Regions from separate parts of the Micromonospora sp. ABR4_055 genome, predicted to be linked through region 2. Evidence: predicted binding sites of a transcription regulator. Region 2 holds the regulator's gene; the other holds the start of a gene.

Region 1 (10,706 bases), on a different contig from region 2:
CCCGCCGTGGATCAGTTTGCTGGACCGGCTGGACGTGCCGGCGGCGTAGTCGCGGGCCTCGACCAGCGCCACCTTGAGACCGCGCGACGCGGCGTCGAGGGCGGCGCCGACGCCGGTCACCCCACCCCCGATCACCAGTACGTCGAACCGCTCGCCACGTAGGCGGCGCAGATCGGCGGCGCGGCGGGTCACGGACAGTTGGCCGGCGGCGTACCGGGAGACGGCAGGGTCACGCACCTCTCCACCGTATCCGGCCGCCTAGGGTGACGGACATGACGCAGCCGCCCGGTCATCCCGGCTACCCGTACCCCGGTCAGCCCTACCCGATGCAGCCGCCGTACCCGATGCAGCCGTCCGCCGCCGCCGGGCCGCCGCCGGCCAGCGTGTGGCCGACGGTCGCCGCGGTGGCGATCGCGATCTGGTCGGTCGGTGTAACGGTGTTCGCGCAGGCCGGCGGCTGGCTGACCGATCAGGTCCTGCTGGCCAGTGGGCTGCCCACCCCGGCGGTGGTCTGGCCGCTGATCGCGTTCGGCAACGCACTGCTGGTCGGCGTACCCACCATGCTGCTGGCGCTGGTGCCCCGGTCACCGGCGGTGCGGGCGACCGGCCGGGCCTGGCTGGTCGCCGCGTTCGCCCTCGGCGGTTTCGGGCTGCTGCGGGCCGTACCGACCGTCCACCATGAGCTGTACCTGGCAACGCTCACCGTGCTCGCCGCCGGCGGCGCCGCCGGGCTGCGGGCGCTACGGCGCCGGGCCGAACCGAGCGAGGCCGAACCAGGTCAGGCCGAACCAGGTCAGCTTCAGTCAGCTCAGGCCGAGCCAGCTCACGCTCAGTCCGGCAAGGCGGACCGGATGGTCGCTGTCCTGCTCGCCGTCGCGGCCGGGCTGGTCATGCTGCTGCCCTGGTTGTGGGTCGGCGCGCTGGGCGGCGCGGTGGAGACGGCACTCGCCGTCGCCGCAGCGGCCGCGATCGGCTGGTACGCCGCCGAACTGCTGCCCCGCCGGTTCTGGACGGCGATCGGTGCCGGCCCGCAGGGGCGCTCGGCGGTGCGCACCATCCTGCTCGGCGGGACGGTCGCCGGGGTCGGGCTGCTGCTGCTCGCCGCCGGCATCGGCCAACCCGGCGGGCACCTGGCCGCGATCCTGGTGCTGCCGCCGATCGGGTACGCGGCAGCGGCGATCGGCTGGGCCGCCGACCGGTCCAGCGCGCCGGTCGGCGTACTGGCCGGGCTGTCCGCCGCCGGACCGCTGGCCCTGCTCGACCCGGAAGAGGTCTCGCTGCTCCTGGCCATCGGCCGTGACGTGCCGTTCTGGGCGGCGGTCGGTGCCGGCGTCGGGCTGGCGCTGGCGCTCGCGTTGGGTGTCGGCCTCGGCTTCGGTCTCGGTTGGCGGCGGGCGGGTCGACCACCACGGCTGGCGGGTCGACCGCTGCGGTGGGTGGCGGTGGCCACCGTCGCGGTGCTGGCGGTGGCCGGTGCCGCCGTGCACCTCGCCGTCGGGCAGCCGGGACTGCACGGCGAACGGCTGTTCGTGGTGCTGCGGGAGCAGGCCGACCTGTCCGACGTGCCGCGCGGCACCGGACCGCAGGCCCGCGACGAACGGGTCCGTACGGTCTTTCAACGGCTGGTCGACACCGCCGAGGCCAGCCAGGCCGACCTGCGCGACGATCTGGACGGGTGGGGGCTGTCCTACACGCCGTACTACCTGGTCAACGCGATAGAGGTGGACGCCGGGCCGGCGCTGCGGCCCTGGCTGACCCGGCGGGACGACGTCGACCGGGTGCTGATCAGTCAGCAGCTGCGGCCGCTGCCGGCCACGGTCGAGCCCGAACGGGGCGACCAGCCCGCTCCGCGTACCCCGCCGTGGAACATCACCATGCTCGGTGCCGAACGGGTCTGGACGGAGCTTGGTGTCGAGGGCGCCGGCATCGTGGTCGGCGCCTCGGACTCCGGGGTGGACGGCGACCACCCGGCGCTCGCGGACGGGTTCCGGGGCGGCGGCGACTCCTGGTTCGACCCGTGGAACGGCACCGGTACGCCGACCGACAACAACGGGCACGGCACCCACACGCTCGGCTCGGCTGTCGGCGACACCTCGATCGGGGTCGCGCCGGGCGCGTCCTGGGTCGGCTGTGTCAACCTGGACCGCAACCTCGGCAACCCGGCACGCTACCTGGACTGCCTGCAGTTCATGCTGGCCCCATTCCCGACCGGGGGCGACCCGTTCGCCGACGGGCGACCGGAGCGCGCCCCGCACGTGCTGACCAACTCCTGGGGCTGCCCGGAGCTGGAAGGCTGTGACCTGGGTTCGTTGCGGCCGGCCACCGAGGCGCTGGCCGCCGCCGGGCTGATGATGGTGGCCGCCGCCGGCAACACCGGCCCGTTCTGCAGCTCGGTCGACGACCCACCGGCCCCGTACACCGATGTGCTGACCGTCGGCGCGGTGGACGCCGACCGGGAGGTCACCGACTTCTCCAGCCGGGGCCCGGCACCGGACGGCACCGTCAAGCCGGACCTGGTGGCGCCGGGCGCCGACGTCCTGTCGGCGATGCCGGGCGGCGGGTACGCGGCGCTGGACGGTACGTCGATGGCGACCCCGCAGGTGGCCGGGGTGGTGGCGCTGCTGTGGTCGGCGCAACCGGAGCTGATCGGTGATCTGGACGGCACGGCGCGGATCCTGCGGCAGACCGCTGCCGAGGCCGGCACCGGGGGCGGTGACACCTGCGGTGACCCGGCGAACCTCACCGGCGCCGGCCTGGTCGACGCGTACGCGGCGGTGCAGGCCGCCCGGTCCAACGCCTGATCGGCGCTCGGCCGGTCTGCGCACCGGTCGGCTGACCGGCGGGAGCAGAGACGCCGCAGGGCGGTTACCGGGAAGCTGCCCGGTAACCGCCCTGCGGTCTTGTCGCTACCTTCTTGTCGCTACTGCGGCGTGGCTGGACTCAGAAGTCCATCTCGCCGCCGCCCGGCGCACCCGCCGGAGCCGGGGTCTTCTCCGGCTTGTCCGCCACCACGGCCTCGGTGGTCAGGAACAGCGCCGCGATCGACGAGGCGTTCTGCAGCGCCGACCGGGTTACCTTGGCCGGGTCGATGATGCCCGCCTGCAGCAGGTCCACGTAGTCGCCGTTGGCGGCGTTGAGGCCGTGGCCGGCCTCCAGGTTGCGGACCTTCTCCACCACGACGCCGCCTTCGAGGCCGGCGTTGACGGCGATCTGCCGCAGCGGGGCGTCCAGCGCGATCTTCACGATCTGCGCGCCGGTCGCCTCGTCGCCGACCAGGTCGAGCTTGTCGAAGGCGGTCTTGCCGGCCTGCACCAGGGCGACGCCACCACCAGGGACGATGCCCTCCTCGACGGCTGCCTTGGCGTTGCGCACCGCGTCCTCGATGCGGTGCTTGCGCTCCTTGAGCTCCACCTCGGTGGCCGCGCCGACCTTGATCACCGCGACGCCACCGGCCAGCTTGGCCAGCCGCTCCTGCAGCTTCTCACGGTCGTAGTCGGAGTCGCTCTTCTCGATCTCGGCCCGGATCTGGTTGACCCGGCCCTGGATCTGCTCGGCGTCGCCGGCACCGTCGACGACCGTGGTCTCGTCCTTGGTCACCTGGACCTTGCGGGCCCGGCCCAGCATGTCGATGGTCACCGCGTCGAGCTTCAGGCCGAGCTCCTCGCTGACGACCTGGCCGCCGGTGAGGATCGAGATGTCGGTCAGCATCGCCTTGCGGCGGTCACCGAAGCCGGGAGCCTTGACGGCAACCGACTTGAAGGTGCCGCGCACCTTGTTGACGATCAGGGTGGCCAGCGCCTCGCCCTCGACGTCCTCGGCGATGATCAGCAGCGGCTTGCCCGACTGCATGATCTTCTCCAGGATCGGGAGCAGATCCTTGACCGAGGAGATCTTGCTGTTGACGATCAGGATGTAGGGGTCGTCGAGGACGGCCTCCATCCGCTCCGGGTCGGTCCAGAAGTAGGGCGAGATGTAGCCCTTGTCGAAGCGCATACCCTCGGTGAGCTCGAGCTCCAGGCCGAAGGTGTTGCTCTCCTCGACGGTGATGACGCCTTCCTTGCCGACCTTGTCCATCGCCTCGGCGATGATCTCGCCGACGCTGGAGTCACCGGCGGAGATCGACGCGGTGGACGCGATCTGCTCCTTGGTCTCCACGTCCTTGGCGAGCTTGCTCAGCTCCTCCGCGACGCTGGACACGGCGGCCTCGATGCCCCGCTTCAGGGCCATCGGGTTCGCGCCGGCCGCGACGTTGCGCAGGCCCTCGCGGACCAGGGCCTGGGCCAGGACGGTCGCCGTCGTCGTGCCGTCACCGGCCACGTCGTCGGTCTTCTTGGCGACCTCCTTGACCAGCTCGGCGCCGATCTTCTCGTACGGGTCCTCGAGCTCGATCTCCTTGGCGATGCTCACACCATCGTTGGTGATGGTGGGGGCGCCCCACTTCTTTTCGAGCACGACGTTGCGGCCCTTCGGGCCCAGCGTCACCTTGACGGCGTCGGCGAGGGTGTTCATACCCCGCTCGAGACCGCGGCGCGCCTCTTCGTCGAACGCGATCATCTTGGCCATACGGCGTTGTCCTCCTGGACGCTCGCAGCACCGGAGCCGGTCAGCTCCGCCATGCCGCCTGCTCTACGCACCTTCGGACGTCGCTACCTGACGACAGTGACGTCCGCCGGCCGGGCCGGATAGCCCGCGACGACCGGCCATCTCCGCCACCCCGCGAAGCGGGACGACGGCGGTGGCCCCACCGCCCCGACCTTTGGCACTCCCGGTTGGCGAGTGCCAATCCTTGTTTAGCACTCTCCCCTGTCGAGTGCAAGCGAACAGCAACTTGCCGGCCCGACGTACCCCTTCGGGCCGCACGGCCGCCGACAGCGGTCGCGGTCAGGATCAGGTGAGCAGGATCGCCGGGCGGCGAGACGATGAAAGGCGCCGGCTCCACCAGGAGAACCGACGCCTTGCGGGTACGCAGACTGTGTCGACTAGGCGATGACCCGGACCCTCTCCGCCTGAGGACCCTTCTGCCCCTGAGCGATCTCGAACTCGACGCGCTGCCCGTCGTCGAGCGCCTTGTAGCCGTCCATCTCGATCGCGGAGAAGTGGACGAAGACGTCCTGCCCCCCGTCGACCGCGATGAAACCGTAGCCCTTCTCGCTGTTGAACCACTTCACGGTGCCCTGCGCCACGGTGCACTTCCTCACTTCTGTCGTGCCGGGCCTCTGCCGGCCCTCTGGTCGGCGCGTTCGCCGACCGAAGCCACCGATCGGGACTCCAGTGCGGGTGCCCGAGTACAGCAGCCGAAATCGCACGCTACACGAGGTCCGACGGCACCGCACTACCCCAAAAGGGGACATTAACCCCCAGTCAAGTCTCTCTGGCACCACATTTCGTTGACCACGTGTGTCCCGTACACCGCAGAACGTGAAGTCCGGACGGCATCGCGCGCCTGGCAGCCGGGCCGTCCGACGGCCGGACCGCACCGCGCCCCGACATGACCGCGCCCGCCAACGCCACCCGGTGGCCGCCGCCGTCGGGCTACTCATCGTGCTGTCGGCGTTCACCGGCGGCCTGCCCGGGGACGCCGGCAAACCACCGCCGCGCGAGCCGGGCTGGACCGTCGCCGACCAGGACCACGACCATCAGCGCAGCGTGTTGCTGCGCGCCGGGCCGGTGCCGACACCGACCGACGGATTCTTCTCCTGGGCGGCGCTGAACCGGCGTACCGGGCTGATCACCGGGTCACCGAACTTCACCGCACAGAGCGACACCATGTCGTTGATCAAGGTGTGGTTGGCCGCCGACGACCTGCGCCGCGCCGACGAACAGGGCCACATGCTCCGGACACCTCAGCTCGCCCAGCTGTCGTCGATCATCCGGGACAGCGACAATCCCGGCGCGGACGCCACCTACGACCGGGTCGGTGGCCAGGAGTCCATCGAGCGGATGGTACGGATCTGCGGACTGACCGACTCGGCCCCGGAGCGCGACCGGTGGAGCAACACGATCGTCTCCGCCCGCGATGTGACCAGGCTGGGGCGCTGCCTCGCCGACGGGCGGGCGGCCGGGCCGCAGTGGACACCGTGGCTGCTGTCCGAGATGCGCGCCGTCCGCGGTGCGGGCGACTTCGGCCCGCGGGACGCGCTCACCGCCGAGTACGCGGCCACCATCGCGATCAAGAATGGCTGGCTGCTGCGCGACGAGGACGGGCTCTGGCACGTCAGCTGCCTCGCGATCGGGGAGACCTGGGTGATCGGCGCGCTGGCCCGCTACCCCGGGCGGCACGGGCTCGACCACGGCATCGACTACTGCCGGGAACTCGGCACCGCCCTGCTGCTGGTGGCGTGACCCCGTTGCCGGCGAGGGCATGACCGTGGCGGCTGGTGGCGTGACCGGTACGGGCCGGGCCGAAGGCGGGATTCCGGTTGTCCGCCGGGCCGCGCCGGGCAAGCATGCCGGCATGGGAACTGGGACCGACACCGACCACGTCGTACCGCCGGTGGCCGCAGTCCGGCGGATCCGGGCCGACGACGCCGCCCGGATGCGCGCGCTGCGGCTGGAGATGCTCGCCGATTCGCCGCTGGCGTTCATCGAACGGCTCGCCGACGCGGCGGCCCGCCCGCTGCACGAGTACGCCGAGCGGGCAGCCCGGTCCGCCGTCGGTGACCTGATCGCCCAGTTCGTGGCCGAGACCGGACCGACATCGTTCGTGGCGCACGCGGGAGCACACGTCTGGCGCGACGACCCGTCGGTGTCCGTCCTGTTCGCCGTCTACATCAGCCCGGCCTGGCGCGGCCGGAGCCTGCTCGCCGAACTGGTAGACGCGGTCGCTGCCTGGTCACGTGCGGCCGGGCGGCCGGAGCTGCTGCTGGAGGTGGTGGTCGGCAACGACCGGGCGGTACGGGCGTACCAGCGGCTCGGCTTCGCCGACACCGGCGTACGCCTGCCGCACCCGACCCGGCCGGACCTGACCGAGTTGCAGATGCGCCGGCCGGCGTGACCGGCGGGCCGGCACGGGAGCCGACCCGACACCGGGCCGGCACGGGAGCCGACCCGGCTCCCGTGCTGCGCCGGGTCAGACGTGCCGGCGGGACTGGACGATCCGGAACCGGCCGGCGACGTACGCGCCGTCGGTCAACGCCGAGTTCGCCGCGGCGTTGGCACCGCTGGCGTGGAAGTCGGAGAAGGCCGCCGACTGGTTGACGAACACGCCGCCGGTGAGGTTCGCCGACAGGTGCACACCGACGTCCAGCGCGGCGGTCTCCACGTCGGCGAGCACCCGCTGGTCGGTCGAGTAGACGCCGGCGGTGAGCGCACCGCGGGCTGTGACCGTACGCCGGAATATCTCGACGCTGTGCGCGGTGGACGCGGTGGCGACGACGAAAGTGACCGGCCCGAACCACTCCCGGCCGTAGACGTCGTCGGCGTCCGCGTCGAGCTTGACGACCAGCGGGGTACGCACCACCGCGTCCGGGTAGGCCGGGTGGCTGATCTCCCGCGACTCCAGCACCGGTTCGCCGAGCTTGGCCGCTGCGGCGAGCCGGTCGAGGACCGCGTCGTCGACGATCGCGCCGATGAGCTCGACCGCCCGTGCCGGGTCGCCGGTCAGTTTGCCGATCGCGGCGGCGATGCCGTCGGCTACCTCGTCCGGGCTCTTGTGCCCCTGATCGGTCTCGATGCCGCCGGCCGGCACCAGGATGTTCTGCGGGGTGGTGCACATCTGGCCGCTGTAGAGCGAGAGGGAAAAGGCAATGTTGCGGCACATGCCGGCGAAGTCCGCCGTGGAGTCGACGATGATCGTGTTGACACCGGCCTTCTCGGTGTAGACGGTGGCCTGACGGGCGTTGGCCTCCAGCCAGTCGCCGTACTCGGTGGAGCCGGTGAAGTCGATGATCCGCACCTCGGGGCGGCCGGCGAGGACGGTCGCCAGCCGCTCGCCCGGCGCCTCGGCGGCGAGCTGCACCAGGTTCGGGTCGAAGCCGGCCTCGCTGAGCACCTCGCGGGCGTAGCGGACGGTGATCGCCAGCGGCAGCACCGCGCCGGGGTGCGGCTTGACCAGCACCGGGTTCCCGGTGACCAGGGAGGCGAACAGCCCCGGGTAGGAGTTCCAGGTCGGGAAGGTGTGGCAGCCGATGACCAGCGCGACGCCGCGCGGCACCACATGGAACGTCTTGGCCATCCGCAGCGGCTCGCCCCGACCGGTCGGCTTCTCCCAGCCGGCGGTCCGTGGGTGGCGGGTCATCTCGGCGTACGCGTAGGCGATGGCTTCCAGCGCGCGGTCCAGCGCGTGCGCCCCGCCGGCCTGGAACGCCATCACGAACGCCTGACCGGTGGTGAACTGCACCGCGTTGGCCAGCTCGAAACTGTGCTCGTGCAGCCGGGCGAGGATCTCCAGGCAGACGCCGGCCCGGCTGCGCGGGCCGGCGTCGCGCCAGGCGGGCAGCGCGGCTCGGGCGGCGGTGATCAGCTGGTCGGCGTCGGCGCGGGGGTACCGGGTGCCGAGGTCGATGCCGAACGGGCTGTCGTCGGTGGCGACCGGTTCGCCGGTGGCGGTGGGCTGGTCGAGGGGGAAATCCCTGCCCAGGTAGGCGCGGAAAGCCGCCGCGCCCTCGGCGGCGGCGTGTTCGCCGTAGATCCGAGGGCTCGGCGACTCGGGGTAGGCCGACCAGTAGTCGCGTTCGACGATCGCGGTCAGCGCGCGGGCCAGGGTGTCGGCGTGCGTGACGTACAGCGGGTGCGGGGTCTCCGTCATGCCGTCATCATGCCTCAGATGGTCTGCTGCCAGTTCTGCCAGATGTCGACCGCCCGGAAGCCGAGCGCCTCGTTGATCGCGATCATGTGCTGGTTGCTGTCGGCGTTCCAGGTGTCGATCACCCGCAGCGCCGGTTCGTGGCGCAACGTGAACCGCAGGTTCTCGATCTTGACGATGGTGCCCAGCCGGTGGCCGCGATGATCCGGGGCGACGATGGTGATCTGTTGGTAGGCGTGCCAGTCCGGTTCGGCCTGACGGGTGATGTTGCTCCAGGCGACGATCCGGCCGCTGTCCAGATGCCGGGTCACCGTGTGGTAGCTGCGGGTGCCAGCCGCCTCCCGGGCCAGATCCACTTCGTGGATCCGGTCGGCGTCGACCTTTTCCGGCTCCCACTCCAGGTCACCCATTGGCGAGTCGGTCACCATCCGCCCGTCCAGGTAGGCGAGATCGGCGCGGTAGTCCTCAGGGCAGGGTCCGACCCAGGTCAGCAACTCGTAGCCGGGGGCGCGGCGCCAGTCCTCGGCGAGCATCACGTCGAGCGCCGGCTGGTCGACCGCGTCGATTTCGAGCCGACGGCGCGCCTCGACCAGGGCCGATTTGACCCCCACGGCGAGGGCGAAGGCGGTCGGCGCCGGGTCGCGGGCGACGCCGCCGGGCATGGTGTCCGCCGAGTGCCCCATGATCCGGGTCCGGCCGACCTCCCGGGCCCGCCGCACGGCGTACGCGTACAGCGCGCGACCGATGCCGCGCCGCCGGTGCCCGGGAGGCACCTGGATGTCCACTCCGACGTTGTCGAGGTTGTCGAGCAGCGGGAACTCCATGGCGGTCAACCCGACCGGTACGCCGTCCACACTGGCCAGCGCGGCCTCGAACCGTACGCTGTGCCGCTGATGCCGCAGCAGGGCCTCGAACCACTGCCGGGGCGTCGGCGGTATGTCCGGGACGGAGGTGGCCGACCGCTTGATCTGGTACGCCTGCTCGAAGGCGGCCTCGTCGGCCGGATCCAGCGGGGTGATGGTGATGTCCATGCCGTCGAGCGTGACGGGGCGGGACCACCAGCGCGACCGAATTACCGGTCGGGGGATGTTGGTCGGGAGGACGCTCGCACAGCGCCTCCGGCGCCGTCGGTCGTTGGGACCCGGGGTTGAGATTGTTGCCAAGCTCGGTCGGGGCCCTTACGGCGAGTCGTCCTCCCGCACGGAGCATCCTGCGCCGTGCAAGTGCAGCCGTCAAGACCCCACCGGCGTATTCTCTCGACCTATGGCAAAACTCTGACTACGGACCGCACACGAACATCGGCTGATCAGCGTAGGCCGATCAGCCGATTCAGTGGAGGGTGCGCTGGTCAGAAGGTCAGCCGAGCAGCCCTGCCTCACGAACCGAACGCAACGACGGTTTCACCCGATGAGTAGGGCCGACCTGCCCGGCGACCGCGTCGATGGTTTTCAGGCCTTCGCCGGTGTTGTAGACGACCGTCTCGGCGGCCGGGTCCAGCCGTCCACTGCCGACCAGCTTCTTCAGCACCGCCGTGGTCACCCCACCGGCCGTCTCGGCGAACACACCGGTGGTCCGGGCCAGCAGCCGGATCCCCGCCCGGATCTCGTCGTCGTCGGCGTAGTCCATCCAGCCACCGGTGCGCCGCACCGCCTCCAACGCGTACAGACCGGCGGCCGGGTCGCCGATGTTGAGCGACTTGGCGATCCCGGTCGGCTTCACCGGCACGATCTGGTCGGTGTCGCGGTGCAGCGCGGTCGCGATCGGGTTGCAACCGGCGGACTGAGCGCCGAACACCCGCCAGCCGTTCGCTGGCGCGTCGACCAGACCGATCTCGACCAGCTCGGTGAACGCCTTGTCCACCTTGGTGAGCAGTTCACCGCTGGCCATCGGGATCACCACCTGCTCGGGGATCCGCCAGCCGAGCTGCTCGGCCACCTCGTAGCCGAGCGTCTTGGACCCCTCC
Region 2 (10,706 bases):
CTTGGGCCGGATGGTCCGCCCGCGCCGGGAGAGGATGTTGAGGGTGAGCACGTCGGCGGGGCGCTCACTGCCGCCCTGCGCCAGCATGCCGACGGTACGCCGGACCGCGTCGGTGGTCAGCGTCTCGCCCTTGGCGATGAGCTCGAGCAGCTCGCTGAACAGCCGCTCGGCGACCGCGTTGTCCGACGGCACACCGGTGATGGTGATCTCGTTGCCGCGTACGTGGACGTCGCTGGCGAGGGACTGCTCGACCAGCCGCAGGATCTCGTCGCCTGCGCCGAGCAGGTTGACCATGATCTGCTGGTCCGGGACGGTGATCCTGGTCTGCACCCGGGCCTGCCCGGGAGGTGGAGTGCCGGTCATGGGTCGGCCTGACGGCCTTTCGCACCTGCTTCCATTTCAGCGCCCCGACCCGGTCGGCCGTGGCGGGCGGACTTGCTGCCATCGTATCCGCTCAACGCCCGGCGCAGCGGCTCCATTTCCGCCGGTTGTCACCGGGACAGCAGCGGACCGAGCGGTGCTCCGCCGAGCACATGGGCGTGCACGTGGAACACCTCCTGACCGGCGTACCGGCCGGTGTTGAAGATCAACCGGAAGCCGTCCGCAGCGAGCCCTTCGGCCTGCGCCACTGCGGCCGCCGTGGCCAGCAGCTCGCCCGCGACGGCGGGGTCGGCCGTGGCAAGCGCGGCGACGTCGGGGTGGTGCTGCTTCGGTATCACCAGTACGTGGGTGGGTGCCTGCGGGTGGAGGTCCCGGAACGCGACCGTGTTGACCCCGTCGTACAGCAGGGTGGTCGGCAGTTCCCCGGCGGCGATCCGGCAAAAGACACAGCTGTCGCTCACCCGACGGATGGTAGCGGTGACCGGGGTCCGGCCGGTCCACCGCCGCGCCACCAGCGCCTCAACCACCGCGCTACCAGCGGTCCAGCCGACCGGAGAGCAGGGCGAGTGCCGCGACACCGGCGGTCGACGTCCGCAGCACCGCCGGGCCGAGCCGCACCGGCCGGGCCCCGGCGTCGACGAAGGTGGCCAGCTCGGCGTCGTCGATCCCGCCTTCCGGCCCCACCACCAGCAGCACCGACCCGGTGGTCGGCAGGTCGGCGACGGCCAGCCGCTGCTGCGCCGACTCGTGCAGGACGAAGCTGGCGGCCGACGCCGCGCACCGGGCGGCGACCGCGTCGGTGGGCTCGGCCGGCTGCTGGTCGGACCCGCCGATCGTCGGCAGCCACGGCCGGCGGGCCTGTTTGGTGGCCTCCCGCGCGGTGCCGACCCATCGTTGCCGGGCGCGGGCACCACGGTCGTCGCGCCAGCGGGTCACCGAGCGGGCGGCCGCCCACGGGACGATCTCGTCAACCCCGACCTCGGTCATCGCCTGCACCGCCAGCTCGCCCCGGTCGCCCTTGGCAATGCCCTGCGCCACCACCAGCCGGGGGTCGGCGGCGCTGACCTGCCCGGTGTCGGTGATCCGCAGGTCGAGCTGGTGCCGGCCGACGGCCTCGACCACCGCGTCGGCGACACCGCCGCGCCCGTCGGCGAGCCGCAACCGCTCACCCGGGCGCAGCCGGACCACCGTGGCGGCGTGGTGGCCCTCCGGCCCGTCGAGGGTGTGACCCGGCCCGGTCGGCAGGCGCTCGACGAGAAACAGTGGGGCGCTCACGTCGGATCGGTTCTCCGCTGCTGCTCGGCGGCCGGCGTCGGGTCAGCCGTGGCCGTTGAACGCGTCGCGCATCCGGGAGAAGAACCCGCCCTGCTTGGTCAGCTCGGCGACCTCCTCGCCCCGGGCCTTGGCGAACTCCCGCAGCGTCCGCTCCTGCTCCGCGTCGAGCTTGGTCGGGGTACGCACGTCGAGGTGCACGTAGAGGTCGCCGCGGCCGGTGCCGCGCAGATGCGGCACGCCGCGCCCACGCAGCCGCAGGGTGGCACCCGGCTGGGTGCCCGGCTTGACGTCCACCGGCTCGTCGCTGTCCAGGGTCCGGATGGTCAGCCGGGTGCCGAGCGCCGCGGCGGTCATCGGCACGGTGACCCGGCAGTGCAGGTCGTCACCCTTGCGGGAGTAGACGTCGTGCGGCCGCTCGTGGATCTCGACGTACAGGTCACCGGCGGTGCCCCCGCCCGGCCCGACCTCGCCCTGCTGGGCCAGCCGGATCCGCATCCCGTCCTCCACCCCGGCGGGGATCTTGACGGTCAGCGAACGTCGGGTCCGCACCCGGCCGTCGCCGGAACAGGTGGTGCAGGGGTGCGGAATGACGGTGCCGTAGCCCTGGCAGGCGACGCAGGGCCGGGACGAGACCACCTGGCCGAGGAAGGTCCGTTGCACGGACTGCACCTCGCCGCGCCCGCCGCACGCCTCGCAGGTCGCCAGGTGGGTGCCGGCCGCGGTGCCCGCGCCGGAGCATGTGGTGCAGATCACCGCAGTGTCGACGGTGATCGGCGCCTCGACGCCGAACGCGGTGTCGGTCAGATCGAGCTCGAGGCGCAGGATCGCGTCGGCGCCGGGGCGGGTCCGCGACCGGGGCCCACGGGAGCCGGCCGCCGCCCCGAAGAAGGCGTCCATGATGTCCTGGAAGCCGACGAAGGGCCCGGCCCCGCCGGGGCCGCCGCCGGGCGCGCCGCCGGGTGCCAACGGGTCGCCACCGAGATCGACGATCTGCCGCTTCTGGTCGTCGGAGAGCACCTCGTACGCGGCGTTGATGTCCTTGAACTTGTCAGCCGCCACCGGATCCGGATTGACGTCCGGATGGTACTGCCGGGCCAACTTGCGGTAGGCCCGCTTGATGTCGTCAGCGGAGGCGTCCCGGCTCACGCCGAGAATCCCGTAGTAGTCCTTGGCCACTGCGTCTGGTGTCCTCATGTGTCAGTCTCGCATGTGCAGTTCGCCGGGTCGTATTGATCCTGCCCGCCGGTCAGTTCTGCGCCAGCAGATCGCCGACGTAGCGTGCCACGGCGCGAACCGTGGCGATGGTGCCGGGGTAGTCCATCCGGGTGGGCCCCAGCACGCCGAGGCCACCGACCATGACAGTGCCCGGACCGTAACCGGTGCTGACCACGGATGCGGCCCGCAGATTGTCGATTTCGTTCTCGTCGCCGATGCGGACCCGCAGGGTGCTCGGCTCCACCTCGCCGATCAGTTTGAGCAGGACGACCTCCTCCTCCAGTGCCTCCAGTATCGGGCGCAGGGAGCCCTGGAAGTCGAGTAGTCCCCCTCTGGCCAGGTTAGCGGTCCCGGCCAGGGCGAGGCGTTCCTCGTGCCGCTCGACCAGCGTCTCCAGCAGGACCGTCGAAAGCGTGGTCATCGCCGGTCGCAGGTCCGCTGGCACCTCGTCGACCAACGCCTGGACCAACGGCGGGGTGTCGGAGAGCCGACAACCGTCGAGCTTCTCGTTGGCCAGCCGACGCAGGTCGGTCACGTCGTCGGCACTGATCGGGGCCGGCAGCTCCACCAGTCGCTGCTCGACCCGGCCGGTGTCGACGATCAGGACCAGCATCAGCCGAGTGGTCGAGATCGGCACCAGTTCCAGGTGCCGGACCGACGACCGGGCCAGGCTCGGGTACTGCACCACCGCGACCTGGCGGGTGAGCTGGGCGAGCAGCCGGACGGTGCGGTGCACGACGTCGTCGAGGTCGACGGCGCCGGCGAGGAAACGTTCGATCGCCCTGCGCTCGGCCGGGCTGAGCGGTTTCACCCGGGACAGCCGGTCGACGAACAACCGGTAGCCACGGTCGGTCGGGACCCGCCCGGCGCTGGTGTGCGGCTGCCGGATGTAGCCCTCCTCCTCCAGCACCGCCATGTCGTTACGGACGGTCGCCGGTGACACCCCGAGCTGGTGCCGCTCGACCAGCGCCTTGCTGCCGACCGGCTCCTGGGTGGCGACGTAGTCCTCGACGATCGCCCGGAGCACGTCGAGTTTGCGGTCGTCGAGACCCATCTGCACCTCCTCCGCTGACACCGGTCGGACCGGTCCGAGGCTACGGTCCCGGCCGTCACGGCGGCCGCTGGGTGGCCGGACCGACGACGGACGCCGTTGCTGGCACTCGCCGGTTGTGAGTGCCAGCATACGTCGATCGGGCCGGGCCGGCGATGATCAGTTCGCCGGGCGGGGGCGTACCGGGCGATATGTCACCAAACGCACTCACCCTGTCGGATCGGGCGGTTCGCTCGGGCTCGGATCGGTCGGCCGGCGGGCATCGTAAGGCCGGCCGGCCAACCCAGCGCAAGCCGACCGACCAGCGGAGACGGCCTACCCGGACGGGAAATTCGTCGGCGGGGCTAACTGGCGCGGCTTGATCCCTCCCCCTACCGTGTCGGGCATGACTGAACCACCTCGCCCACCAGGGGAGTACGGTCCCGGCGGCATGCCGCAGGACCCCAACTCCCCGCCGCCACCTCCAGCGTCCTACTCGATGCCGGGCGAGGCCTCCTCTCCCGGATACCCCCCGCCGCCCGGCGGCGCGAGCCCGCCCCCCGGCGGATACCCCCCGCCCGGCGGTTTCCCGCCCGGCGGTCCGGCGTACGGAGGTCAACCCCCGTCCGGCTACGCCACCAACGACGACAAGACCTGGGCGCTGATCGCCCACTTCGGTGGCGCCCTGGGCGCGTTCATCAGCTTCGGACCGCTCGGTTTCGTCGGCCCGCTGATCGCCTACCTGGTCAAGGGTCAGCAGTCACCGGCCGTACGGGCGCATGCGCTGGCCGCGCTCAACTTCCAGATCCTCTGGTCGGCGATCGCCTTCGTGCTGCTCTTCGTCAGCTGGTGCCTGTTCTTCATCCCCAGCCTGGTGGTGTTCGCGATCCAGATCATCTTCGGGATCATCGCGGGCGTGAAGGCCAACGAGGGAACGCTGTACAAGTACCCGATGTCCGCCAACTTCATCAAGTGACGCCGCTCGCCCCCGGATCCGTACCGGCTCCGGGGGCGTCACCGGTGGTGACAACGGGCCACCCACGGAAGGTCGCCCAGCAGCGGTTTCACGGCAGCAGGTCACGGACGATCGCGTCGGCCAGCAGCCGGCCACGCAGGGTCAGTACCGCCTGCCCGGCAGTGAGCGCTTCGGGGTCGAGTAGTCCGTCGTCGCCGGCCCGCCGGGCCGCGACCCGGCCGGCCGGGGCCAGGCGCGCCAGCGGCAGCCCGCTGGCCAGACGCAGCCCCAGCATCACCTCTTCGAACTGCTGCTCGGTGTCGGTGAGTAGTTCCCGGCCGTGGCCGGGCGACCGTCCGGCGGCCAGCCGCTCGGCGTACGACCGGGGATGCCGCACGTTCCACCAGCGGACCCCGCCGACGTGGCTGTGCGCCCCCGGCCCGAGCCCCCACCAGTCGCCGCCGGTCCAGTACAACAGGTTGTGCCGGCACCGGCCGGCGTCCGACCGTGCCCAGTTCGACACCTCGTACCAGTCGAATCCGGCGCCGCTCAGGGCCGACTCGGCGGCGAGGTAGCGGTCGGCGGCGACGTCGTCGTCGGGGTACGGCAGTTCGCCGCGCCGCATCCGGGCCGCCAACCGGGTGCCGTCCTCGACGATCAGCGCGTACGCGCTGACGTGGTCCACCCCGGCCGCCACCACCGCCGCCAGCGACTCGTCGAAGTCCGCCGCGCTCTCCCCCGGCGTACCGTAGATCAGGTCGAGATTGACGTGCTCGAACCCGGCCTCCCGGGCCTCTCGGGCGGCGGTGACCGCGCGGCCCGGCGCGTGCCGGCGGTCCAGCACGGCGAGCACCGCCGCCGCGGTCGACTGCATGCCGAGCGACACCCTGGTGTAGCCGGCGGCGCGCAGCGCCCGCAGCGACGCCGGCGTCACCGACTCGGGGTTGGCCTCGGTGGTGACCTCCGCGTCGGCGGCCAGCCCCCAGGTGGCGTCGATCGCGTCGAGCAGCCGGGCCAGTGCGTCGGCGGGCAGCAGACTCGGCGTGCCGCCGCCGACGAAGACCGTGTCCACCTGCCGAGGCGGCCGGTCAGCCAGGACCTTCGCGGCCAGCTCCAGCTCGGCCAGCACGGCGTCCAGGTACTCCCCGACCGGTGCGCTGCCGCCGAGTTCGGCAGGCGTGTACGTGTTGAAGTCGCAGTAGCCGCAGCGGGTGGCGCAGAACGGCACATGCAGATAGACCCCGAAGCCGCGCCGGCCGCTACGGGCGAGCGCGGATGGCGGTAGCGCCCCGTCGCCGGGCACCGGCGTACCGGCGGGTGGTGCTCCTGGCATGGGACTAGTGTGCCGGCATGGATGAGCCCCGACCCACCAGGTCCGCGCAGCCACTGATCCGCACGGCCACCGCCGCCGGGATCACCACCCTGACCCTGGACAGCCCGGGCAACCGCAACGCGCTGTCCACCCCGCTGATGACCGACCTGCTCGCCGCGTTGTCCGCAGCGGTCGCCGACCCGCAGGTCCGGGTGGTGGTGCTGAGCCACACCGGGCCGGTCTTCTGCTCCGGTGCCGACCTGAAGGAGACCGCTGAGGCGTACGCGACCCGGCAGGTGCCGGTCGGGATGCTCGGCGACGTACTGGCGGCGATGTGGGAATGTCCCAAACCGGTGGTGGCCCGGGTCGGCGGCCCGGCCAGGGCCGGCGGGCTGGGGCTGATCGCCGCGGCCGACATCGCGATCTGCGACGCGGCGGCCACCTTCGCCTTCACCGAGGTACGGCTCGGAGTGGTCCCGGCGGTGATCTCCGCCACCGTGCTGCGCCGGCTGCAGCCACGGGCGGCGGCGCAGCTGTACCTCACCGGTGAACCGTTCGACGGTGCCCGGGCGGCGCAGATCGGTCTGGTCAGCGCCGCCGTACCGGCCGGGGAGCTGGACGCCGCGGTGACGGCGAGCTGCGCCGCGCTCGTCCGGGGCGCTCCGGGCGCCCTGGCCGGCACCAAGCAGCTGCTCCGGCGCACTCCGCCGACGGACATCCGGGCCGAGACGGCCGAGCTGCGCGAGCTCTCCACCGGATACTTCCTCTCCGACGAGGGCCGCGAGGGCGTACGGGCGTTCCGCGACAAACGCGACCCGAGCTGGCTGCCGGGACGGTGAGCACGGATACTCGCCCCGAAACGGGGTAAGTCCGGCGTACGGGGCCGAGGCGTACGGCGTAAGGGTCGGGTACGGCAAGCGCGCGGGGCCCTCTCCCGCTGGACGACACAACCGTCCCTGGTGTACCAAAGGTCCCAGCAATACGCGTGGGGGTGACGGTGCGGGCTCGGACGGTGCTGGTGCTGGTCGCCGTGCTGGCGGCAATCGCCCTGTTGGGCGGGGTCGGCCTGGGCCGGTGGATCGGCGATTTCGCGTTGCCCGGTGGTTATCGGGGTTGCACCGTCGAGCTGCCCGATTCCATGCCCGGGGCCGGCGACGGCCAGTTGCGCCGGGTGACGCTCGATCCGGAGCAGATGGCGAACGCCGCCACCATCGCGGCGATCGGAGTGCAGCGCGGGCTGCCGCCGCGTGCCGTGGTGGTGGCGCTGGCGACCGGGTTCCAGGAGTCCAAGCTGCGCAACCTGACCGGCGGTGACCGGGACTCGGTCGGATTGTTCCAGCAGCGACCCAGCCAGGGGTGGGGCACGGTCGAACAGATTCGCGACACCAGGTACGCGACGAACGCGTTCTACGCCGGCCTGGAACGGATCCGGGGCTGGCAGGACATGCGGGTCACCGACGCCGCCCAGGCGGTCCAGCGGTCGGCCTTCCCCGAGGCGTACGAGAAGTGGACCGACGAGTCGCAGGTGCTCACAGCCGCGCTGCTCGGCGAGGCCACCGGCGCGGTCGCCTGCACGGTGACCCAGGATCCGGTGATGCGGGGTGCCGAGGCGACGGCGGCGCTCACGGACGGTCTGCGGCTGGACTGGGGCGGGCTGGAGTCGCTGCTGCCGGGACCGACCACGCCGTCACTGAGCGTTCCGGCAGAGAACACACAGGCCGGGTGGCGATATGCGCACTGGCTGGTTTCCCATGCCACTGATCACGGCGTCAAAAGGGTCACGTTCGGCGATCAGGAATGGACTGCGGAAGGCGGCAGTTGGTCGTCGATTTCCGGCAGTGAGATCGAGACCGGGCGGGTGATGGCGGAGGTCTTCGCCTGACGTCGACAACTGCCCCCTGGTTGCACATCTTAACTGACAGTTAGCGCAACATGCGGCAAATTATACAATCCGGACATCTCGCACGATGCTCCTGTACCGAAAGTGCGTGCCCCGACACCTCACGTGCGATCAACTGTGGCCGACCACACGGCCCGCGAATTGCTGACAATCGGGCCCGGGCGGGCCGGCCGAGAGGCGGGCTAGGATCGGCATCCGCCAGGCCCAAATGGGCGCACCACCGACAGGACGGGAAAGCTGTGTTCGATTACGGCGGGCGGACCGGTTACGAAGCGATCAGCGACATCGACCGCAAGGAGTTCCACGAGCAGGGCTTCCTCCTGCTGCGCAATGTGCTGACCGAGGACCACCGAGCGGCACTCGAGGCCGCGGTCGACCGGGTGTACGCCGAGGAGAAGGCCGCCGGTAAGACCACCGCCGACGGCACCCTGCACCTGCTGGGCTTCCTGGACCGCGACGAACTCTTCGGCGACCTGCTCACCCATCCGATCGCGTTCCCCTACATGTGGGGGCTGGCCGGTTGGAACATCTACACCCACCACAACCATCTCGACGTCACCCCACCGGCGCTGGAGCCGGAGAAGCCGTACTGGGGGTGGCACCAGGACGGCTACCGGCAGAACTCCGACCCGGAGACGATGGACCCGAACCTGCCCCGGCCGATGTTCTCGCTGAAGGTGGCCTACGTCCTGTCCGACCTGTCGGAGACCGGCCGCGGCGCCACCAAGGTGATCCCCGGCAGCCACCTGCGCAACTCCCTGCCCCGCCCGGCCGACCTCACCGTGCACAACCCGGATCCCGAGGGTACGGTCGAGATCACCGCCAACCCGGGCGACGCGTTCATCTTCGACCGCCGGCAATGGCACTCCCGGTCGACCAACCTGTCCACGATCACCCGCAAGATGCTGTTCATCGGGTACACGTACCGCTGGATCCGCCCGTTGGACGAGTTGCATGTCGACAAGGACGGCCAGTGGTGGGCGAACCGGACCCCGGTGCAGCGACAGCTGCTCGGCGAAGGCACCCACACGGCGAACTACTGGGGCATCAACTGGGACGGCTACATCGACGACGAAATCCCGCTCCGTAAGGAACTCAAGGAGCGTGAGCTGCTCGACCGCAGCATCCCCTGGCTGCGCTGACCAGCGGTCACCGGGTCCGTCGTCGGCATCCGCCCCGCCTGTGCCGGGGATGGGCGCCGACGACGGACCAGGTGCCGTCAGCTGTCGATCGCGCGGTCAGTCCGTCGGCCCGAGCGCTCGGCCAGTCGACCCGGCCAGTCAGTACCGGCTCATGCTGCGGCGGCCACCGACCCCGACGACCAGTGCCACACCGACCGCGGCCAGAATCACCTGCACGAAGAACTCCCGCCAGTCGAAGCCGGCGGTGCTGGCGAAGCCGCCGGCACGGGCGATGACAGTGCCCAGCAGGGCGGCACCGACGCCGATCAGCATAGTCAACCAAATCGGGATGTTCTGCTTGCCCGGCACGACCAGACGGCCGAGCGCACCGATAATGAGGCCGACGATGAGTGCGGTGATGATGCCCATGACGCTCATCTTTTCTCCTCCTTGTCGGAGATGTCGCGTTGTCCTTGGTGACCGCTTAGTTCCCGGCCATCGCGACAACCAAACCGATTCATCTCCGCCGGACGAGCAACCGCGTCAGCGTCCGAAGGATGCCGCCACGTCCCGTACCGCCGCGTCCATGGTCGTGAAGGCCAGCGACGGCGGCTCGGCGAGGGCGAACCAACCACACTCGGTGGCCTCTGCCGGATCAAGCCGGATCCGGTCGCCGACCAGGGTGGCCAGGAAGAAGCACTCCAGCACGCTCAACGTCTCGTCCTGGAACTCGTACTCACCCAGATAGAGGCCGACCAACGCACCGAGCTCGACCTCGACGCCCAACTCCTCCCGGCACTCGCGCAGCGCCGCCGACCGGGGGTGCTCCGCCCCGTCGCAGAACCCGCCCGGGGTCTCCCACTGACCAGCCCGGGGCGGTTTGGCCCGTCGGATGGCCAGAAACCGGGTACGGGCGGGGTCGGTCACCACCACGTTGACCGTCGGCCGGGAACTCTGGAACAGCTGGTAGTCGCAGCCACCGCAGCGAACCGGCGGCGGGCCGGGAAGCCCGGCACCGCACCGCGGGCAGTACGCCGCGCTCGGGCCGTACCCACGGGGGATCACCGCTTGCCGCCGGACTTCCCGTCCGAGCCACCGCCATCCGAGGTGGACAGGGCCGCGATGAACGCCTCCTGCGGCACCTCCACCCGGCCGACCATCTTCATCCGCTTCTTGCCCTCTTTCTGCTTCTCCAGCAGCTTGCGCTTACGGCTGATGTCGCCGCCGTAGCACTTGGCCAGCACGTCCTTCCGGATCGCCCGGATCGTTTCCCGGGCGATCACCCGGCTACCGATCGCCGCCTGGATCGGCACCTCGAACTGCTGGCGGGGGATGAGGTTGCGCAGCTTGGCGGCGATCGTCGTGCCGTAGCTGTACGCCTTGTCCTTGTGCACGATCGCGCTGAACGCGTCCACCGGCTCGCCGTGCAGCAGGATGTCCACCTTGACCAGGTCGGACGGCTGCTCGCCGGAAGGCTCGTAGTCCAGCGAGGCGTAGCCCTTGGTCCGGCTCTTCAG

The links. Region 2 encodes HrcA, which represses chaperone genes, less so after heat shock. Its sites were predicted from a motif close to GGTTNGCACNCTCNNNNNGAGNGTGCNAACC; they were not measured.
Region 1: groL (chaperonin GroEL) is a predicted target of HrcA. The motif match lies at 4,755-4,785, and genes of this name have one in related genera.

The regions. Positions count from the first base shown of each region.
Region 1 covers NZ_JBSWXD010000027.1:29,488-40,193, forward strand. Annotated here, with positions in the region: gene ACXAHD_RS09525 (glycerol-3-phosphate dehydrogenase/oxidase) at 1-237, opposite strand, end outside; gene ACXAHD_RS09530 (S8 family serine peptidase) at 345-2,801, shown strand; gene groL (chaperonin GroEL) at 2,941-4,563, opposite strand; gene ACXAHD_RS09540 (cold-shock protein) at 4,980-5,183, opposite strand; gene ACXAHD_RS09545 (serine hydrolase) at 5,419-6,342, shown strand; gene ACXAHD_RS09550 (GNAT family N-acetyltransferase) at 6,455-6,994, shown strand; gene paaN (phenylacetic acid degradation protein PaaN) at 7,070-8,746, opposite strand; gene ACXAHD_RS09560 (N-acetyltransferase family protein) at 8,761-9,774, opposite strand; gene thrC (threonine synthase) at 10,100-10,706, opposite strand, start outside.
Region 2 covers NZ_JBSWXD010000076.1:3,454-14,159, reverse strand. Annotated here, with positions in the region: gene ACXAHD_RS18275 (PhoH family protein) at 1-363, opposite strand, end outside; gene ACXAHD_RS18270 (histidine triad nucleotide-binding protein) at 492-842, opposite strand; gene ACXAHD_RS18265 (16S rRNA (uracil(1498)-N(3))-methyltransferase) at 913-1,656, opposite strand; gene dnaJ (molecular chaperone DnaJ) at 1,699-2,832, opposite strand; gene hrcA (heat-inducible transcriptional repressor HrcA) at 2,903-3,925, opposite strand; gene ACXAHD_RS18250 (DUF4870 domain-containing protein) at 4,308-4,877, shown strand; gene hemW (radical SAM family heme chaperone HemW) at 4,966-6,189, opposite strand; gene ACXAHD_RS18240 (enoyl-CoA hydratase-related protein) at 6,207-7,007, shown strand; gene ACXAHD_RS18235 (hypothetical protein) at 7,160-8,050, shown strand; gene ACXAHD_RS18230 (phytanoyl-CoA dioxygenase family protein) at 8,308-9,210, shown strand; gene ACXAHD_RS18225 (GlsB/YeaQ/YmgE family stress response membrane protein) at 9,349-9,627, opposite strand; gene ACXAHD_RS18220 (NUDIX hydrolase) at 9,733-10,254, opposite strand; gene lepA (translation elongation factor 4) at 10,251-10,706, opposite strand, start outside.